Regions from separate parts of the Paenibacillus puldeungensis genome, predicted to be linked through region 1. Evidence: riboswitches for the same ligand, from Rfam matches in the RefSeq annotation. Region 1 holds a riboswitch; each other region holds the start of a gene.
The links. Region 1 has a riboswitch for cyclic di-AMP ahead of ACFQ3W_RS22290 (KamA family radical SAM protein). Riboswitches for the same ligand answer to the same signal wherever they lie in the genome.
Positions count from the first base shown of each region.

Region 2: it holds a riboswitch for cyclic di-AMP, as region 1 does, so the genes downstream of both, ACFQ3W_RS05280 (3D domain-containing protein) here and ACFQ3W_RS22290 (KamA family radical SAM protein) in region 1, are expected to answer to the same signal.
Region 3: it holds a riboswitch for cyclic di-AMP, as region 1 does, so the genes downstream of both, ACFQ3W_RS13655 (hypothetical protein) here and ACFQ3W_RS22290 (KamA family radical SAM protein) in region 1, are expected to answer to the same signal.

Region 1 covers NZ_JBHTLM010000023.1:44,322-48,836, forward strand. The annotation lists gene ACFQ3W_RS22285 (methyl-accepting chemotaxis protein) at 1-1,472, shown strand, start outside; gene ACFQ3W_RS22290 (KamA family radical SAM protein) at 1,574-2,728, opposite strand; cyclic di-AMP (ydaO/yuaA leader) riboswitch at 2,896-3,037, opposite strand; gene cobS (adenosylcobinamide-GDP ribazoletransferase) at 3,087-3,902, opposite strand; gene cobU (bifunctional adenosylcobinamide kinase/adenosylcobinamide-phosphate guanylyltransferase) at 3,899-4,492, opposite strand; gene cobT (nicotinate-nucleotide--dimethylbenzimidazole phosphoribosyltransferase) at 4,489-4,515, opposite strand, start outside.
Region 2 covers NZ_JBHTLM010000003.1:77,417-81,931, reverse strand. The annotation lists gene ACFQ3W_RS05295 (dihydroorotate dehydrogenase) at 1-146, opposite strand, end outside; gene ACFQ3W_RS05290 (dihydroorotate dehydrogenase electron transfer subunit) at 143-838, opposite strand; gene ACFQ3W_RS05285 (polysaccharide deacetylase family protein) at 1,031-1,858, shown strand; gene ACFQ3W_RS05280 (3D domain-containing protein) at 1,909-2,598, opposite strand; cyclic di-AMP (ydaO/yuaA leader) riboswitch at 2,602-2,774, opposite strand; gene ACFQ3W_RS05275 (amino acid ABC transporter ATP-binding protein) at 2,947-3,669, opposite strand; gene ACFQ3W_RS05270 (amino acid ABC transporter permease) at 3,656-4,315, opposite strand; gene ACFQ3W_RS05265 (transporter substrate-binding domain-containing protein) at 4,412-4,515, opposite strand, start outside.
Region 3 covers NZ_JBHTLM010000009.1:24,389-28,903, forward strand. The annotation lists gene ACFQ3W_RS13635 (MTH1187 family thiamine-binding protein) at 1-108, shown strand, start outside; tRNA gene ACFQ3W_RS13640 (tRNA-Thr) at 216-288, shown strand; gene ACFQ3W_RS13645 (DUF445 domain-containing protein) at 388-1,641, opposite strand; gene ACFQ3W_RS13650 (hypothetical protein) at 1,529-1,783, opposite strand; gene ACFQ3W_RS13655 (hypothetical protein) at 1,776-2,288, opposite strand; cyclic di-AMP (ydaO/yuaA leader) riboswitch at 2,434-2,605, opposite strand; gene ACFQ3W_RS13660 (response regulator) at 2,765-3,466, opposite strand; gene ACFQ3W_RS13665 (ATP-binding protein) at 3,453-4,515, opposite strand, start outside.

The sequences.
Region 1 (4,515 bases):
GACAGGAAAATTCACGTTTTACCGTAGAGACCTATTTAACGAAGAGCACCAAAGACTTTAAATTAAACACCGCCTACCTGCTTCATTTACAGGCAGATTCCGCTACTGTCCTAGCAACAAATGAGAATTCTGGTATGAAGGCGGGGGACAAGCTCCAGACTATCGAGGCGATGAAGAACACTTCCAAAGGCGGAGTGCAAATCAGTGATCTTTATTCTGACAAGTATGGGTCACATAAAACGGCTTATATCGCAATCCCCGGCAGTGAATTGCTGCTGGCTGTAGGTCTTGATGCTACTTTTATTGAAGAGAAGCGGAGCGAAATCTTTTGGATTTGTAGCGCAATTACGGTATTTGTCATTGTCGTCGGTCTTATCGTCGCATACATAAACAGCAGCCGCGTCACCAAGTCAATCAAGAAGCTGGTAGCAGTTACCGAAAAAATGGCTAGTGGCGATTTTCGCCAAAACATTGAGGTTGTCGGTCATGATGAAGTCGCACAATTAGCCAGTGGCTTCCGTACGATGTCGAATCAGCTTAAAGAGATGTTCTCTAAAGTCATGGAAACATCTCAAACCGTTGTGAGCGGCTCGGATCACCTGGCGAAATCAGTTACTACCTTCGAGGACTTGATCACCCGCTCTAATGCAGCCACGCGTGAAATTGAATCAGGGAGCATAATGATTGCCTCGGCTGCGGCGGAGAATGCACGAGCCATGGAGGAAATTTCTGAAGGAGTTCAGCACATTGCAACCTCTTCTGCAGAGGTTACCGAACGGATCGGTCAAGCCGCCAAGGAAGCTGGAGATGGCAATGACCTTGCACAAACCGCAGTGCTGCAAATGCAGCAGGTTGAAGATGCTGCAGATCAAACCCTGACGCACATCCGTGTTTTGAACGAACGCTCTGAATCCATTGCGAGTGTGGTCGGAACGATTACTGAAATCACGAAGCAGATTAATATTCTTGCCTTAAACGCTGCGATCGAAGCGGCTCGAGCCGGTGAAAACGGCAAGGGATTTGCCGTCGTGGCCGAGGAAGTGCGGAAGCTGGCTGAGCAATCGCGCCTCGCCATGGAAGAAATCGGGGAATATTTGCTGAGCATTCGCGAGGAATCGGAAAACTCTGTCAACGCTATGCACCGCGCCAGTCAAGAAATTGTGTCCGGTACCGACCGGGTAAAGAAAGCTGGGCTTGCCTTCGAACAATTAACCCGGCTCATTGACAATATCAATTTGACGATCCAATCTGTATCCGCCTCTACGCAAGAGGTGTCCGCCGGTACGGAGGAAGTCACCGCCTCTGTAGAGGAATCGGCAAACATTACAGCCAAATCGCTTGAGAACATGGAACAAATTTCGAAATATTCCGAGCAACAGCTCAGCGAAATGGAATCACACGCCAAAACAGTTCGCTCGCTGCATGAGCAAGCTTTGTCCCTAAGAGAGTCCATTGGGAAGTTTCAAGTGTAGCTGGCACAATTGCTGATTACCAGTAGAAGACGTACTCCATGCACCGAAGCCGGTCAAGGGAGTACGTCTTTTTTGATACATTATATATTTGCGTTTGAGCCCTACACGCCAATATCTGATAGTTCAAGCGCAGTCTGGCAGCTATCCTTCTTACTCTCCGGTTTCCTCCAGTACGCCCCGCTCCCCGGCAGATCATCAAACCATGCGGCATCGTCCGGGCATTCTAGCACCATAAACTTGCCGTATTCGTTATCGCGGGATTGGTGATACTTCAAATAGGCTTGACCGTTTTCAATCGCCAATATCTCTATTTTGCCCGAGGCATGACTCATGGATAGACGAACGCGTTTCCCAAGCCCTGAAGTTCGTGCTTTGGCTTCCTCCACAAGGCTGTATGCCCGTTTAAGCGGGATAACAAAATCAGAGTTTCCGGCCACTGGGCGGTTGATGAAAAAATAATACGGTGTCACGCCTGCCCAAGATAAGCGGTCTAGCAGATCTCCTAGAACGGCAGAATCATCGTTAATGCCTTTAAGAATTGGTGTTTGATTAACGACGATCGCTCCGGCATCATGCAGCGCTTGAAAACCACGTACGGCCTCCGGCGTAATTTCGCGGGGATGGTTAATATGAGCCATGACATAAATCCGCTTCTCCACGCTCGAGAATTCCTTGATTAGCTCGAGCAGCTCGGGATCTTCGTAAATGCGCATTGGATTGAACACCGGAATTTTGGAGCCGAGGCGTATGATTTTAACATGCTCGATGGACCGTAGTTTCTCCAGTATGGTACGAAGCTTCTTTGTGGCAAGAATGAGACTGTCGCCGCCAGTCAGAAGTACATTGTTAATTTCGGGGTGGTTAGCAATATACTCAATGCCTGGAGTCACGTCGGACATCGCTTCCTTCACATCATTGCGGAACAGCCGTTTTCGGAAACAGTATCGACAGTATGAACCACATACCTCGGACACGATTAACAAAGCAGTTGTCCGATATTTGTGCTGGCAGCCAGGAACAACATAATTGGCGGCTTCGTCGGAGGCATCCCAGCGCCCATACTCCTTGAGTTCTCCCGTGTTTGGGATAACCAGCTTGCGGATCGGATCCTCAGGATCATTCCAGTCAATGAGTTTCAGATAATAGTCGTTTGCTCGAAATACGAATTTGTCGGTGATGGGACGTAGTTCTTCACGCTCATGTTCGAATAACTGTTTCACCTTTTCAATGTCGGTAATAAACTTGGGCTGTGCCATGCTCGATCTCCTCCTTTGAATGTGACGATTCGTAATGAAGAGAAGCGAGAAACCAATCGCAGTGAATGATATAGCACTCCGCCTTAATTTCGCGGTGAGAGGTCTTATAAAAAAACAAAAAGACCCTATAAAAAGGGTCAATGATGGATGACTGAAAATATGAGGAATTATGACCCATCCACTGCAAACGAGGTTAGCTGACGGGCTCGGGAAAGATGGATCCCTACGTTCTGATGTAAACGATTCGCCCCAATGATTGGTTCCCCCGCTTTTCGACTTTACTCATCGAAAACTAAGCGTATTATTATGTTAACTCAAATTTGGAGGCGTTGTCAAAGTTTGTTGTTAAGGTCGCGTATCACCGAAACAAAATCACTGCGAAAAGGAGCAATAAGACCTCCAGTCCTTCGTTCAATGCCCCATAGGTATCGCCGGTTAATCCGCCAAGTTTTGCGTTTATGCGGCGGGCTGCCCAGGTCCCCATCCCCCAAGCAAGTATAGGGTGGAGCAAAAAATAGAAGAGCAGCTGCAGCCAGGGTAGCTCAGTCCCTCTCCCCACCAAAGAGATTTCTGCCAGCAGCATACCTGATGCCGATAGCAGGAATGCGAGCACGCCAGAATGGACAGCAGCACGGGTTTCAAAACCCTGAAAATGACTAGCTAGGCCTTCACCCTGCCGGGCCTTAGGCCATGTCCGCATCGCCCAAGTCATGAACCATCGGCTCCATACTGGTGCCGTCATGAAGGCCAGCCCGGTGTAAAAGGGGCCTTTTTCCAGCAAGGAGACAATAAGCGACATTTTGAGAAGTAGCAGCAATACGCAAGCCATTACTCCCATCGCACCGACTCGGCTATCCTTCATAATTTCCAGCATTTTATCCCGGGATCTATAGCTGAGCAATCCGTCGGCGGTGTCCATCCAGCCGTCCAAATGAAGCCCGCCGGTAATCCATACCCAAACTACGAGTGTCAGGACCGCAGCAGGGAGCGCAGGGAGCGCCAAAGAGAATATAGCGGCTGCAGCCCAGATCAGTAATCCGATCACCGCTCCCACAAGCGGATAGTACTTTGCGCTTCTGCGCAGCAGATCGGGCGTAAAATCGAGCTCCACACGGATCGGAAACCTGGACAAAAATTGAAAGGCAGCTAATATCGGACGATCCTTCCGGCTCATAATCGATACTCCCTGCTTTTTAATTCAATGGGAATTCCGGCAGTAACGAGAAAAAACTGATCCGAAATGTCGGCGATTGTCTGGTTCAGCATTCCTGCTAAATCACGGTACAGCCTTCCTAACGGATATTCCGGGACGATCCCGCTTCCTACCTCATTGGTTACCAGAACAATGGTACCTGGAAAAGCAGCGACAGCAGAGGCAAGACGGTCGATCTCCTGTTTAACGACTTCGGTAGAGGAAGAAAACTCCTCGGACTCGGCACTAAGCAACACGTTCGATAACCAGAGGGTCAGACAGTCTACAAGTACATAGGGATGGAGATGGGGATGGCCATCCGGTAATGCCGAAGCTTGATCCTTTCCCAGTTTGGATACCAGATCCGGTAAATGCAAAGGCTCCTCGACCGTTGTCCACGGATAGCCGCTGCTCTCCCTCTGCTGCCGATGCAAAGATATGCGGTTTTCCATCTCCTCATCGAAAGCTTGTCCGGTAGCCACATATACCGCGGCCGGAGCATGCTTCATGCACCAGCGTTCAGCAAACGTACTTTTTCCGCTTCGGGCACCACCGGTCACCGTAATGATCATCGGTTCTCCTCTTTGGGCTCGCT
Region 2 (4,515 bases), on a different contig from region 1:
AGCGTCAGTCCTTTGCCGGAGATGCCTCCCAGCCGGTTAATATCATACAAAGCTCCGTATTCTTTGCCGAAGCCAAACGTCCCGGAGGCCATGACGATAGGGTTTTTAAAATGCACCCCTGCTACGTTGCAAGTTAAGTCGATCATTCGAATATGACCTCCTCTGCCGGAAATACAGGGCCGTCCGCACATGCTTTTTTCCGACCGTCCCGGTACTTGACGCTGCAGACCAGACACGCCCCAATTCCGCACGCCATGCGGTTCTCTAGCGAAACATACACTTTAGCGCGAGTTCCCGAGCTGAGCTGCTTGCGCTGAACTGCATGCAGCATCGGGTGAGGACCGCAGGCAATGATCGTATCGTAGGCATTAAAATCAACCTGATCTAGAATGACCCCGCCTACATCCACTATCACGTTCCCCTTGGCTGCCTTCCGGAATGCCTCCTCCATATAAGCCTCCCGGCTGAAGCCCAAATACACATCAGCATCAGGCACTTCTCGCAGCGCATAAAAGAACGGAGCGATACCGATACCGCCTCCAACAAAAGCCGTTTTTCCCTCCGGTTTGAAGAATCCGTTACCAAACGGCCCATCCAAATGGATCGTATCCCCCGGTTTTAAGCCGGAAAAGATTTTTGTCCCTTCCCCGACGACTAAATACAGGAATTCAATCCGGTCCTCTGTGAGATCAAATATGCTAATCGGTCTTGATAACAAAGGATAGCGATCCCCGGCGCGAAGCATGTAGAACTGACCCATTTTCCCTAAAAAGTGACCAGCCACTGTAAGTTTATATACTCCTTGCGCTACTTGCTGATTAGCTACTACTTCTGCCATGAATCCACCTCTTCCCTTTATCTGCTTCATCAAAGATGCAATTTTTCTGAAAAGATTTCTGTGACGTTTGTCACACATCACAATTGAACCCTAGCAAAGTCGGCTTTATTTCTAGGTTTCTTATAATTTCCTGCGCATAAGGGTATACCAGTTAATATATCTCGCGTACCGAAAAACGAGGAGGTAACCTAAATGCCTTACGTCCGTAACAGCCTGCTCGCAACCTTCGCTGTGGCTATAGCGATATCATTAACCAATAAAGCGCCTGAGATGAGCTTTCCCCAGCCGACTTACAATTCTCCCGAAATTATTTCGGTACAAACCGTCGCTCCGGCTGAAACCATGCTTTCCCTTAGCAAGCCGAAAAACTTGGCAGAACTGCGGAAGAAGTACTCTGAAACGTTTAAATTCCGAGGGGATTCTGAGATTAAGCAGGTGGCCCTAACTTTTGACGATGTGCCTGATCCCAGATTCACACCTCAAATTTTAGAAGCTCTGCGAAAGGAAGGGGTGAAGGCGACCTTTTTCATCGTTGGTAGTCGAGCTAAGAAGTTTCCCACACTTGTAAAACGAATCCACTCCGAAGGACATCTTATAGGGAATCACTCCTTTAGCCACCCTGCTTTCAAGAAACGTTCGTTGAAACAGTTTCAAAATGAAATCTTGCGCACGGAAAAAGTTATACAGCGCACCGTTGGCTATAGGCCAAAGCTGATCCGTCCACCTTACGGTGAGATAAAGGAAGAACAGGTCAAATGGCTTAAGAAAAACGGATATATGATCGTCAATTGGGACGTGGATTCTTTGGATTGGAAAGGTCTTAGCAAAGAAAAGGTTAAGCGAAATGTCTTATCTTCCGTTGGCCCCGGCTCCATCGTTCTCCACCATGGCGGCGGAGGGGTAGGCTCTGACTTGACAGGAACGGTCAAGGCATTGCCGGAAATTATCCGTTTTCTCAAAGCCAGCGGCTACAGCTTTGTCGATTTGACCGAGCTACTGCATACCGTCAAATACCGATAACTATAAAAATAAAGGGCTCTCCCTTTAAGGAAAGCCCTTTTATTTTTAAACTAGTTTAAAATATAAAGTGTTACGTCCTGATAGCCGAAATGAGCTACCGCTTTTTGGCTACCGGGGATAAAAATATCGATACGCCGGCCTTTTATTGCTCCGCCCTGGTCGCTAGCTGTCGCCACAAATGCCTGCTTCGGAAGTCCTGAATGGCTGTGACCAGTAACGAGCACCTTGGTGCCCATAGGAATCACTTTCGGATCGACCGCGATCGTACCCAGCTTTAGAGGCTTACCGAAATAGTCGACAGCTCCCCATTTTCCGTTCTCACTTTCGGCTGCGGAATAAGCGCTCGCTTTTACCTGCAGTGTGCTACTGTAATTAAACGTCTTGCCCCACGCCTCAACCATATTTTCGGCAGATATTACGCTAAGTGGCGATACAGCTGCTTTTGCAGCCTCTATGGTTTCAATCTTAGCAGGCCCGGCTGTGGATAAGGCACGAAGTTCCTTCCCAGGGATAGTGATGTCCATCCCTTCGTAAATATTCGTTGGATTAACATCCTTATTCGCATTCATCAACTGCACAAGATTCACTCCGTACTTCTGGGCCAATTCGTAGAAGGTGTCTCCCTCCTTAGCCTTATGTACTGTGTCCGCATATACGGGTGCCGTCTGAAGAACCATTGCAATACTTGCGGCTGCGACCGCTGATTTTAAAACCTTAGACCAAATACGTTGTTTCAACATGATGCCCTCCTTTGCGATCGCCTGCGGAGTTAGTTGTCGGATTCGGGAAAAAGGATTGTCCCCGGCGCTTAAGTAAGCGCTTCACCCCAAGAAAACATCGATAGCCATCAATAGCCATCTGTCTTCATAAATCGTCCCCCGCACCTGCTTGGAGCAGGTTTCGGCCTTTTGAATATATCACAATTTTGTTACCAATTGAACGTGAAAATATTCCCAACTAAAAATAAGGCCGACGCAACGCGCCTTTCTCAAGCCTAGAAGTAAACATATTGTTATCTATTTAGTTGATCCTGTCATCAAAATTAAAAACCGCCCAGATCAACCGGACGGTCCTTAAATAGCGAGATATTATAGCACTTTTCCTAAAAAATCCTGTGTCCGCTGATGCTGTGGCGAACCAAATACTTGCTGTGGTGTTCCTTGCTCGACGATAACGCCTTGGTCCATGAACAAGATTCGATCTCCTACCTCGCGGGCAAAGCCCATCTCATGGGTTACGATTACCATCGTCATACCGCGCTCAGCCAGCTTTTTCATAACGTCAAGCACCTCACCGACCATCTCGGGGTCAAGTGCAGACGTAGGTTCATCAAACAGCATCACATGCGGTTCCATGGCTAACGCCCGGGCAATGGCAATCCGCTGCTTCTGACCGCCGGACAGCTGGGATGGATATGCGTCCCGCTTGTCTTCAAGACCGACTGTGCGCAGCAAATCCATAGCTATTGCTTCCGCTTTGCTCTTATCCATCTTCTTCACGCGAATCGGCGCTAAGGTGATGTTATCGATTACCGTTTTGTGCGGGAACAAATTAAATTGCTGGAACACCATCCCCATCTTTTCACGGGTCTTATTAATGTTGTGCCCCTTTCCTGTAATGGACTCGCCCTCAAACTTAATTTCACCTTGGGTCGGCTCTTCTAGCAGGTTCAAGCAGCGCAGAAAAGTACTTTTCCCCGAACCACTAGGGCCAATGACTACGACGACTTCCCCTTTAGAGATTTCCAAGTCAATGCCCTTCAAAATATGCAGCGAACCGAATTTTTTATGCAAATCATTAACGATGATCACTGGTCTTCAACTTCCTTTCGAATATACCTAATATACGGGATAAGGTAAATGTCAGGATAAAGTACATAACCGCTACGATTAAGTATGGTGTCATCCCGTTATACGTAATACCGACAATCGCACCGGATTGGAAAATGAGCTCGGTGATCCCGATGATCGAAACGATAGACGATTCCTTGATAATCGTTACGAACTCATTGCCGATCGCTGGAAGCACTGTCTTAACCGCTTGTGGAATAATTATAAACCGTAAAGCCATTCCACGCGTCATCCCCAAAGAACGCGCCGCCTCTCCTTGTCCGCGGTCAACGCCTTGAATTCCTGCCCTGAAAATTTCTGCCAAATAAGCGGAACTGTTAATCGATAACGTAATCGCACCGGATTCAATCGGGGAAAAACTAATTCCGATTGTAGGAAAACCGTAGTGAATAATAAATAACTGCACAAGCATTGGAGTACCACGCAGAAATTCTACCCACGCGTGACCTATAAAACGGACAATCCCCCAGGAAGACATACGGATCAACGCAACAATCATCCCTAGAATAAAGCCACAAAATACCCCGATGGCTGCGAGCAAAAGGGTATATTGCAAACCGGTTAGAAAATAGCTCCGATATTCGATAAACATATCAATGAGATTCATAAAGCGATCATTCCTCCTATTTTACCTAAAAACCTAAAACAAAAAAATAGAAAATAGCGAATGAGCTCCGCTATTTTCTGCAGATCGATCCGTTACTTATTTTTCGGCAAGTGCGCTCGCATCGGCCACAAATTTATCGATGCTTCCGCTTGAAATCAGGCGATCCAGCGTCTTGTTGACTTGATCCAGCATTTCTTGAT
Region 3 (4,515 bases), on a different contig from region 1:
TTCCAAGCCGGGGCTGGTCGTGTATCAACGTCGATTAAAATCGATGACCGCCGGGATAAAGCAAGCTCATCCGAACAGAAGCTGCGTTCCGTACGCGAAAAATTATAGTTCTTGTGGGCAGGTAGGGAGAAAACACCCGACTTCCAGGAATTAGTTCTTGCATTATTTTTCAGAAGCGGTATAATAGTCTTTGTTTCACGCTAAAAAAGTTTTTCGCTGGTGTAGCTCAGCTGGTAGAGCAACGCATTCGTAATGCGTAGGTCGGGGGTTCGAATCCCTTCACCAGCATCCTAAACAATCTAAGCAGAACGCGGTCTTCGAGGTTTTCGGGGGCCGCGTTTTTTGTCTGCCGAAGCAAAACTTCTACCATTTTTCTACCCTTTGGCGCTATCTCGAAATCATAAGGGAAACTAAAGTGAGCATAAAACCCAGTATAAAACCGCAAAGGGCTCCATTGACGCGAATCCATTGCAAGTCTTTTCCAAGCTTTTCCTCAAGCATTATCACTAAAGACTCATCGTCCATTTGGTCCAGGTTATCCTTTACCAATTGACCTATAAGATGATGATTCGAAGCCGCCAGATTGATCAAATACTGCGTAAGACGGTCCTCCATGGACGCGAGAACCTCCGGCTTGCGACTCTTGATGAACCGGATTAAGGAACCGTATAGCGTAAAGATTTTGCGCCCCCCGGCTATGCGTTCTTCCTCCAGTCTCTCAAGCGCCGCCGCCCGTAAGTTTTCAATGCTTGAAGCCAGAAAATTCGTTCCATACTCTTCTTGTATTTGATTTATAGTCCAATTCCGGATAGTCTGCAGCTTATCTTCATCTTCAATGAGCCGAAGCAATGTGCTGCGCAGCTCCTGAATGAGCTTTTCGCGCAGAGGATTAGCCTCGTCCATAAGTTCTTTTGCCGCCGAAAGAGACAAATCCTGCAGAATTACACCTAGTTTATCTTCAGTCAAAAAGCCTGTTACAGCCTGAAGGAAAAATCCTTTGATTCCTTTGCTTTTCATTTCCGATAATTTCCGGTACGCCATGCTGCCGAGGAGTGCCCCTGTATTCTCCTGCTCCAGCCACTTGATTAGTCCCGTGGCCGCGAGGTCGATAACCTTGTAATCGTATCCGGAACGTACGGCTTGCAGATAGACATTTTTCGTTGCGGAGCTAATATCAACTTTACTAAGCCAGACGGATAATCCGTTTTGTAGATACGGAACGCATTTCTCTGCCGGCAGCTGCCGCAGCAGCGTTTCGCAGAAATTCAGTATGCCCAATCTGGTTTTCTTCCTGCTCAGTAATTTGGCTAGCATGAAGAATGACGTTTCCAAAACGTGAACGGACCGAAGCTTGGCTTCAATGCTTTGCTTATTTAAAAGCTCATTCTCAACGGCGGAAATCAACGAACGTGTAATTTTGTTTTTATTTTTTAGTAATAACGAAGTATGGGGGATAGGGATACCTAGTGGATGGCGAAATAATGCAGTAACCGCAAACCAATCGGCCATGCCCCCTACCAGACCTGCCTCAAAGCTCCCCTTCAACAATAGAATAAAAGTAGATTGGGGTAATAATAATGTGCCTATAAAGCCGCAAAACATAATGAATAGCGAGATGCTTGCCAAATATTTGGTGTTCATCTTTATGACCTCTTTCCGTCCCCTGTAGCTCGATTCTTATATTGTCTCCTTTAAGATTAATTGATAGACGATGGATTCGGCAAATTACGGTCGACCATGACGGAAAAAAGGCCGAGTCGGAATTGAGCTGATTTTTAACCATTCCGCTTTCCTCCCCAACCTTCCACCCATTTAAGGTCAATATGGTGAGCTGCCGCAGCTTTTTCAATGCAACATTGGATTTCCGCTTCGTTTTCACAAACGGCAGAATGCTCAATCCATACGGTATATTTTGTTTTGTGAACAATGGATAAATGAACAGGAAATGATTTTTGAAATTTTAAGACGTACCAGCCTGAAGACATATTCCTCCATGGTTTTTTAAAAGCGGATAGAAGCGGAAGCTGTCGGTGTTCGGACCAATCTTGTTCCTGCTGTTGTTTTCTGATTTTTTGATAGATCTCATGCACGATCTCCATATCCATGCATGCTTGGCAGGATGCCTGAGCACCGAATTGGCGAAGGATCTCGATTTTGCTTTCACCAAAACCATAGCCGACGACCAATCTTTGGCCGTGTTCCTCATACCAAAGCGCTCCGAAACGCAGATAACGCAAACTAACCGGGTCCAGCAGATCCCGATGTGTCCCCAAATAATAAGCCCTCATGTTTATTGGTCCTCCGTCGGCTTAGAACGTAATAAAGTTCTTTTGGCCGTATGATTACAGAAAAAAACCACAGACAGAGAACAAACCTCTGCTGCGGTCTGCGAGGACAGGCAAAAAAGCCTGGCGCAAAAGCATGGCAAAATAAAGGTTCTCTCTGCTACGCTTACGAGGTTAGCTGCCGGATTCGGGCGGTGAGAGTCGCCCTACCTTATGAGACGGAAAGTCGTCTCTTTTCGGATTCACCCCAAATGGACCGTACCTTGCGATCCGATGGTTCCCCCGCTTCCCGTATAACGGGAATTCAGCGTTCGTTTAAACCGAATCATACTACTTCTCAAATCCTTTTGTAAAAGCGCCGAAAGATGCCTGAAGATAAAGAAAAAGGAAATTCAAGCTTCAGTACAAATGAAATGAGAAAAAAATACATTTATGAACATTTCTCGTGCATCTTACTCACGATAGCTAAGATTTCAGCTCTATTCCTGAGGAAGAAGACGATATCCGATTCCGGGCTCCGTAACGATTAATTTGGGCTGCGTCGAGTCCTTTTCCAGTTTCTTACGCAGGTGTCCGATGTATACCCTCAGGTAGTGGCTTTCGGACTCATCATAATGGCTGCCCCAAACCTGCTGAAGCAATTGCCGCTGCGTTACGATCTTTCCGGCGTTGGAGGCTAGAACCTTCAGAAGGTCATATTCTGTCGGAGTCAGCTTAATGCGTTCTCCATTCAATTCTACAATTCGCTGCGCCAAATCGATGGTTAGTTCGCCAAGCTGAAGGATAGGTTCGTTTGCCGATTTAGCTGCATGACGCAGGGCCACACGAATTCTGGCAACCAGTTCACCCATGCTGAATGGCTTGGTCACATAATCGTCGGCGCCGTTGTCCAATGCCACGATCTTGTCTTCCTCTCTGTCTTTGGCCGTCAGTACAATGATCGGCACGTTTGACCAGTCCCGTATGCGGGCTAACACCTCCATACCGGGCATGTCCGGCAGTCCGAGATCAAGCACGATCAGATCCGGATGAGCCAAAGAGGCTTGCAGCACACCTTCCTCTCCTGTAGACGCTTCGTGAATTGAATATTGATGCGCCTGTAAGGTCACTTTCAGAAGTTTACGAATTTGAGGTTCGTCATCGACAATTAATATACGAGATCCATGATTATTTATGGTCATCATTCTCCGCCCCTTTTCCTTGCGGTTCAGAATATATTCCATACTGCTTGCTTAAGGGCAGCGTTATCGTAATTACGATCCCTTGCGGTTCATTCGGCTTTGCTGTAATAGTTCCATTGTGCAGCTCCACGATTCCCTTACAAATGGCGAGTCCCAATCCTGTACCGGTTATTTTCTTGTTTGCGTTTGCTCGATAAAATTTTTCAAATATCTTCGTATATTCATCATTCTTGAGTCCGATTCCTTGATCAGAGATGGAAATAACAAGGTTGTCTTCTACAGACGACACAGCAATGCCGATTTCGCTGTAATCCGGGCTATATTTAATCGCATTGCTGACCACATTGACCAGCATTTGCTCGAGCAATACTTCATCTCCCGATACGATAGGGGCCGATTCAGGAAGGTTTACCGACAATTTTCGATGCTGTTGAAAATCCTTAACCTGAGCCAATGTGACACCGATCAAATCTTCTACATCACACCAGTTTGTTCTAAGCCGAAGCATCCCGCTTTCCAATTGCACCATGCTGAGCAGATTTACCACCAGTCGATTCATACGGAGGGCGCCGTCCCGAATATTCAGGAGCAACTCCATGCGATCTTCCGGAGAAAAAAGGGAGTCGCCTTCGATCAGACCGGTTGCCGAACCGATAATGGCTGCTAACGGGGTGCGCAGCTCATGAGACACCGAATCTAGAATGGCCGTGCGAATCCGTTCCGATTCAGCCGTCAAATGCGCAATTTTGGCTTCCTCCGCCAGTTTCACGCGAGCTATAGCGCTGGCGGTCAAACCGCCAAGGGCTTGCAGCATACGCTGTTGTTCGGTTGTGAAACCGATTCTCCGCTCTTTCAAATTGAGCGCCAGTACCCCATGCACATGGTCTTCGGTTCGCAGCGGCATGTAGTGTCCCGAAGAGTCTCTCAGGGTATGGGTTCCGTATCCAACTGCTTCGCCATGATCGAACGCCAGCTTCGCAATCACTTTTTCCGTTTCACCCTGTCCCCAATCACTATGAACGTCGGAACGGTGGGTTAGCACCAGATTG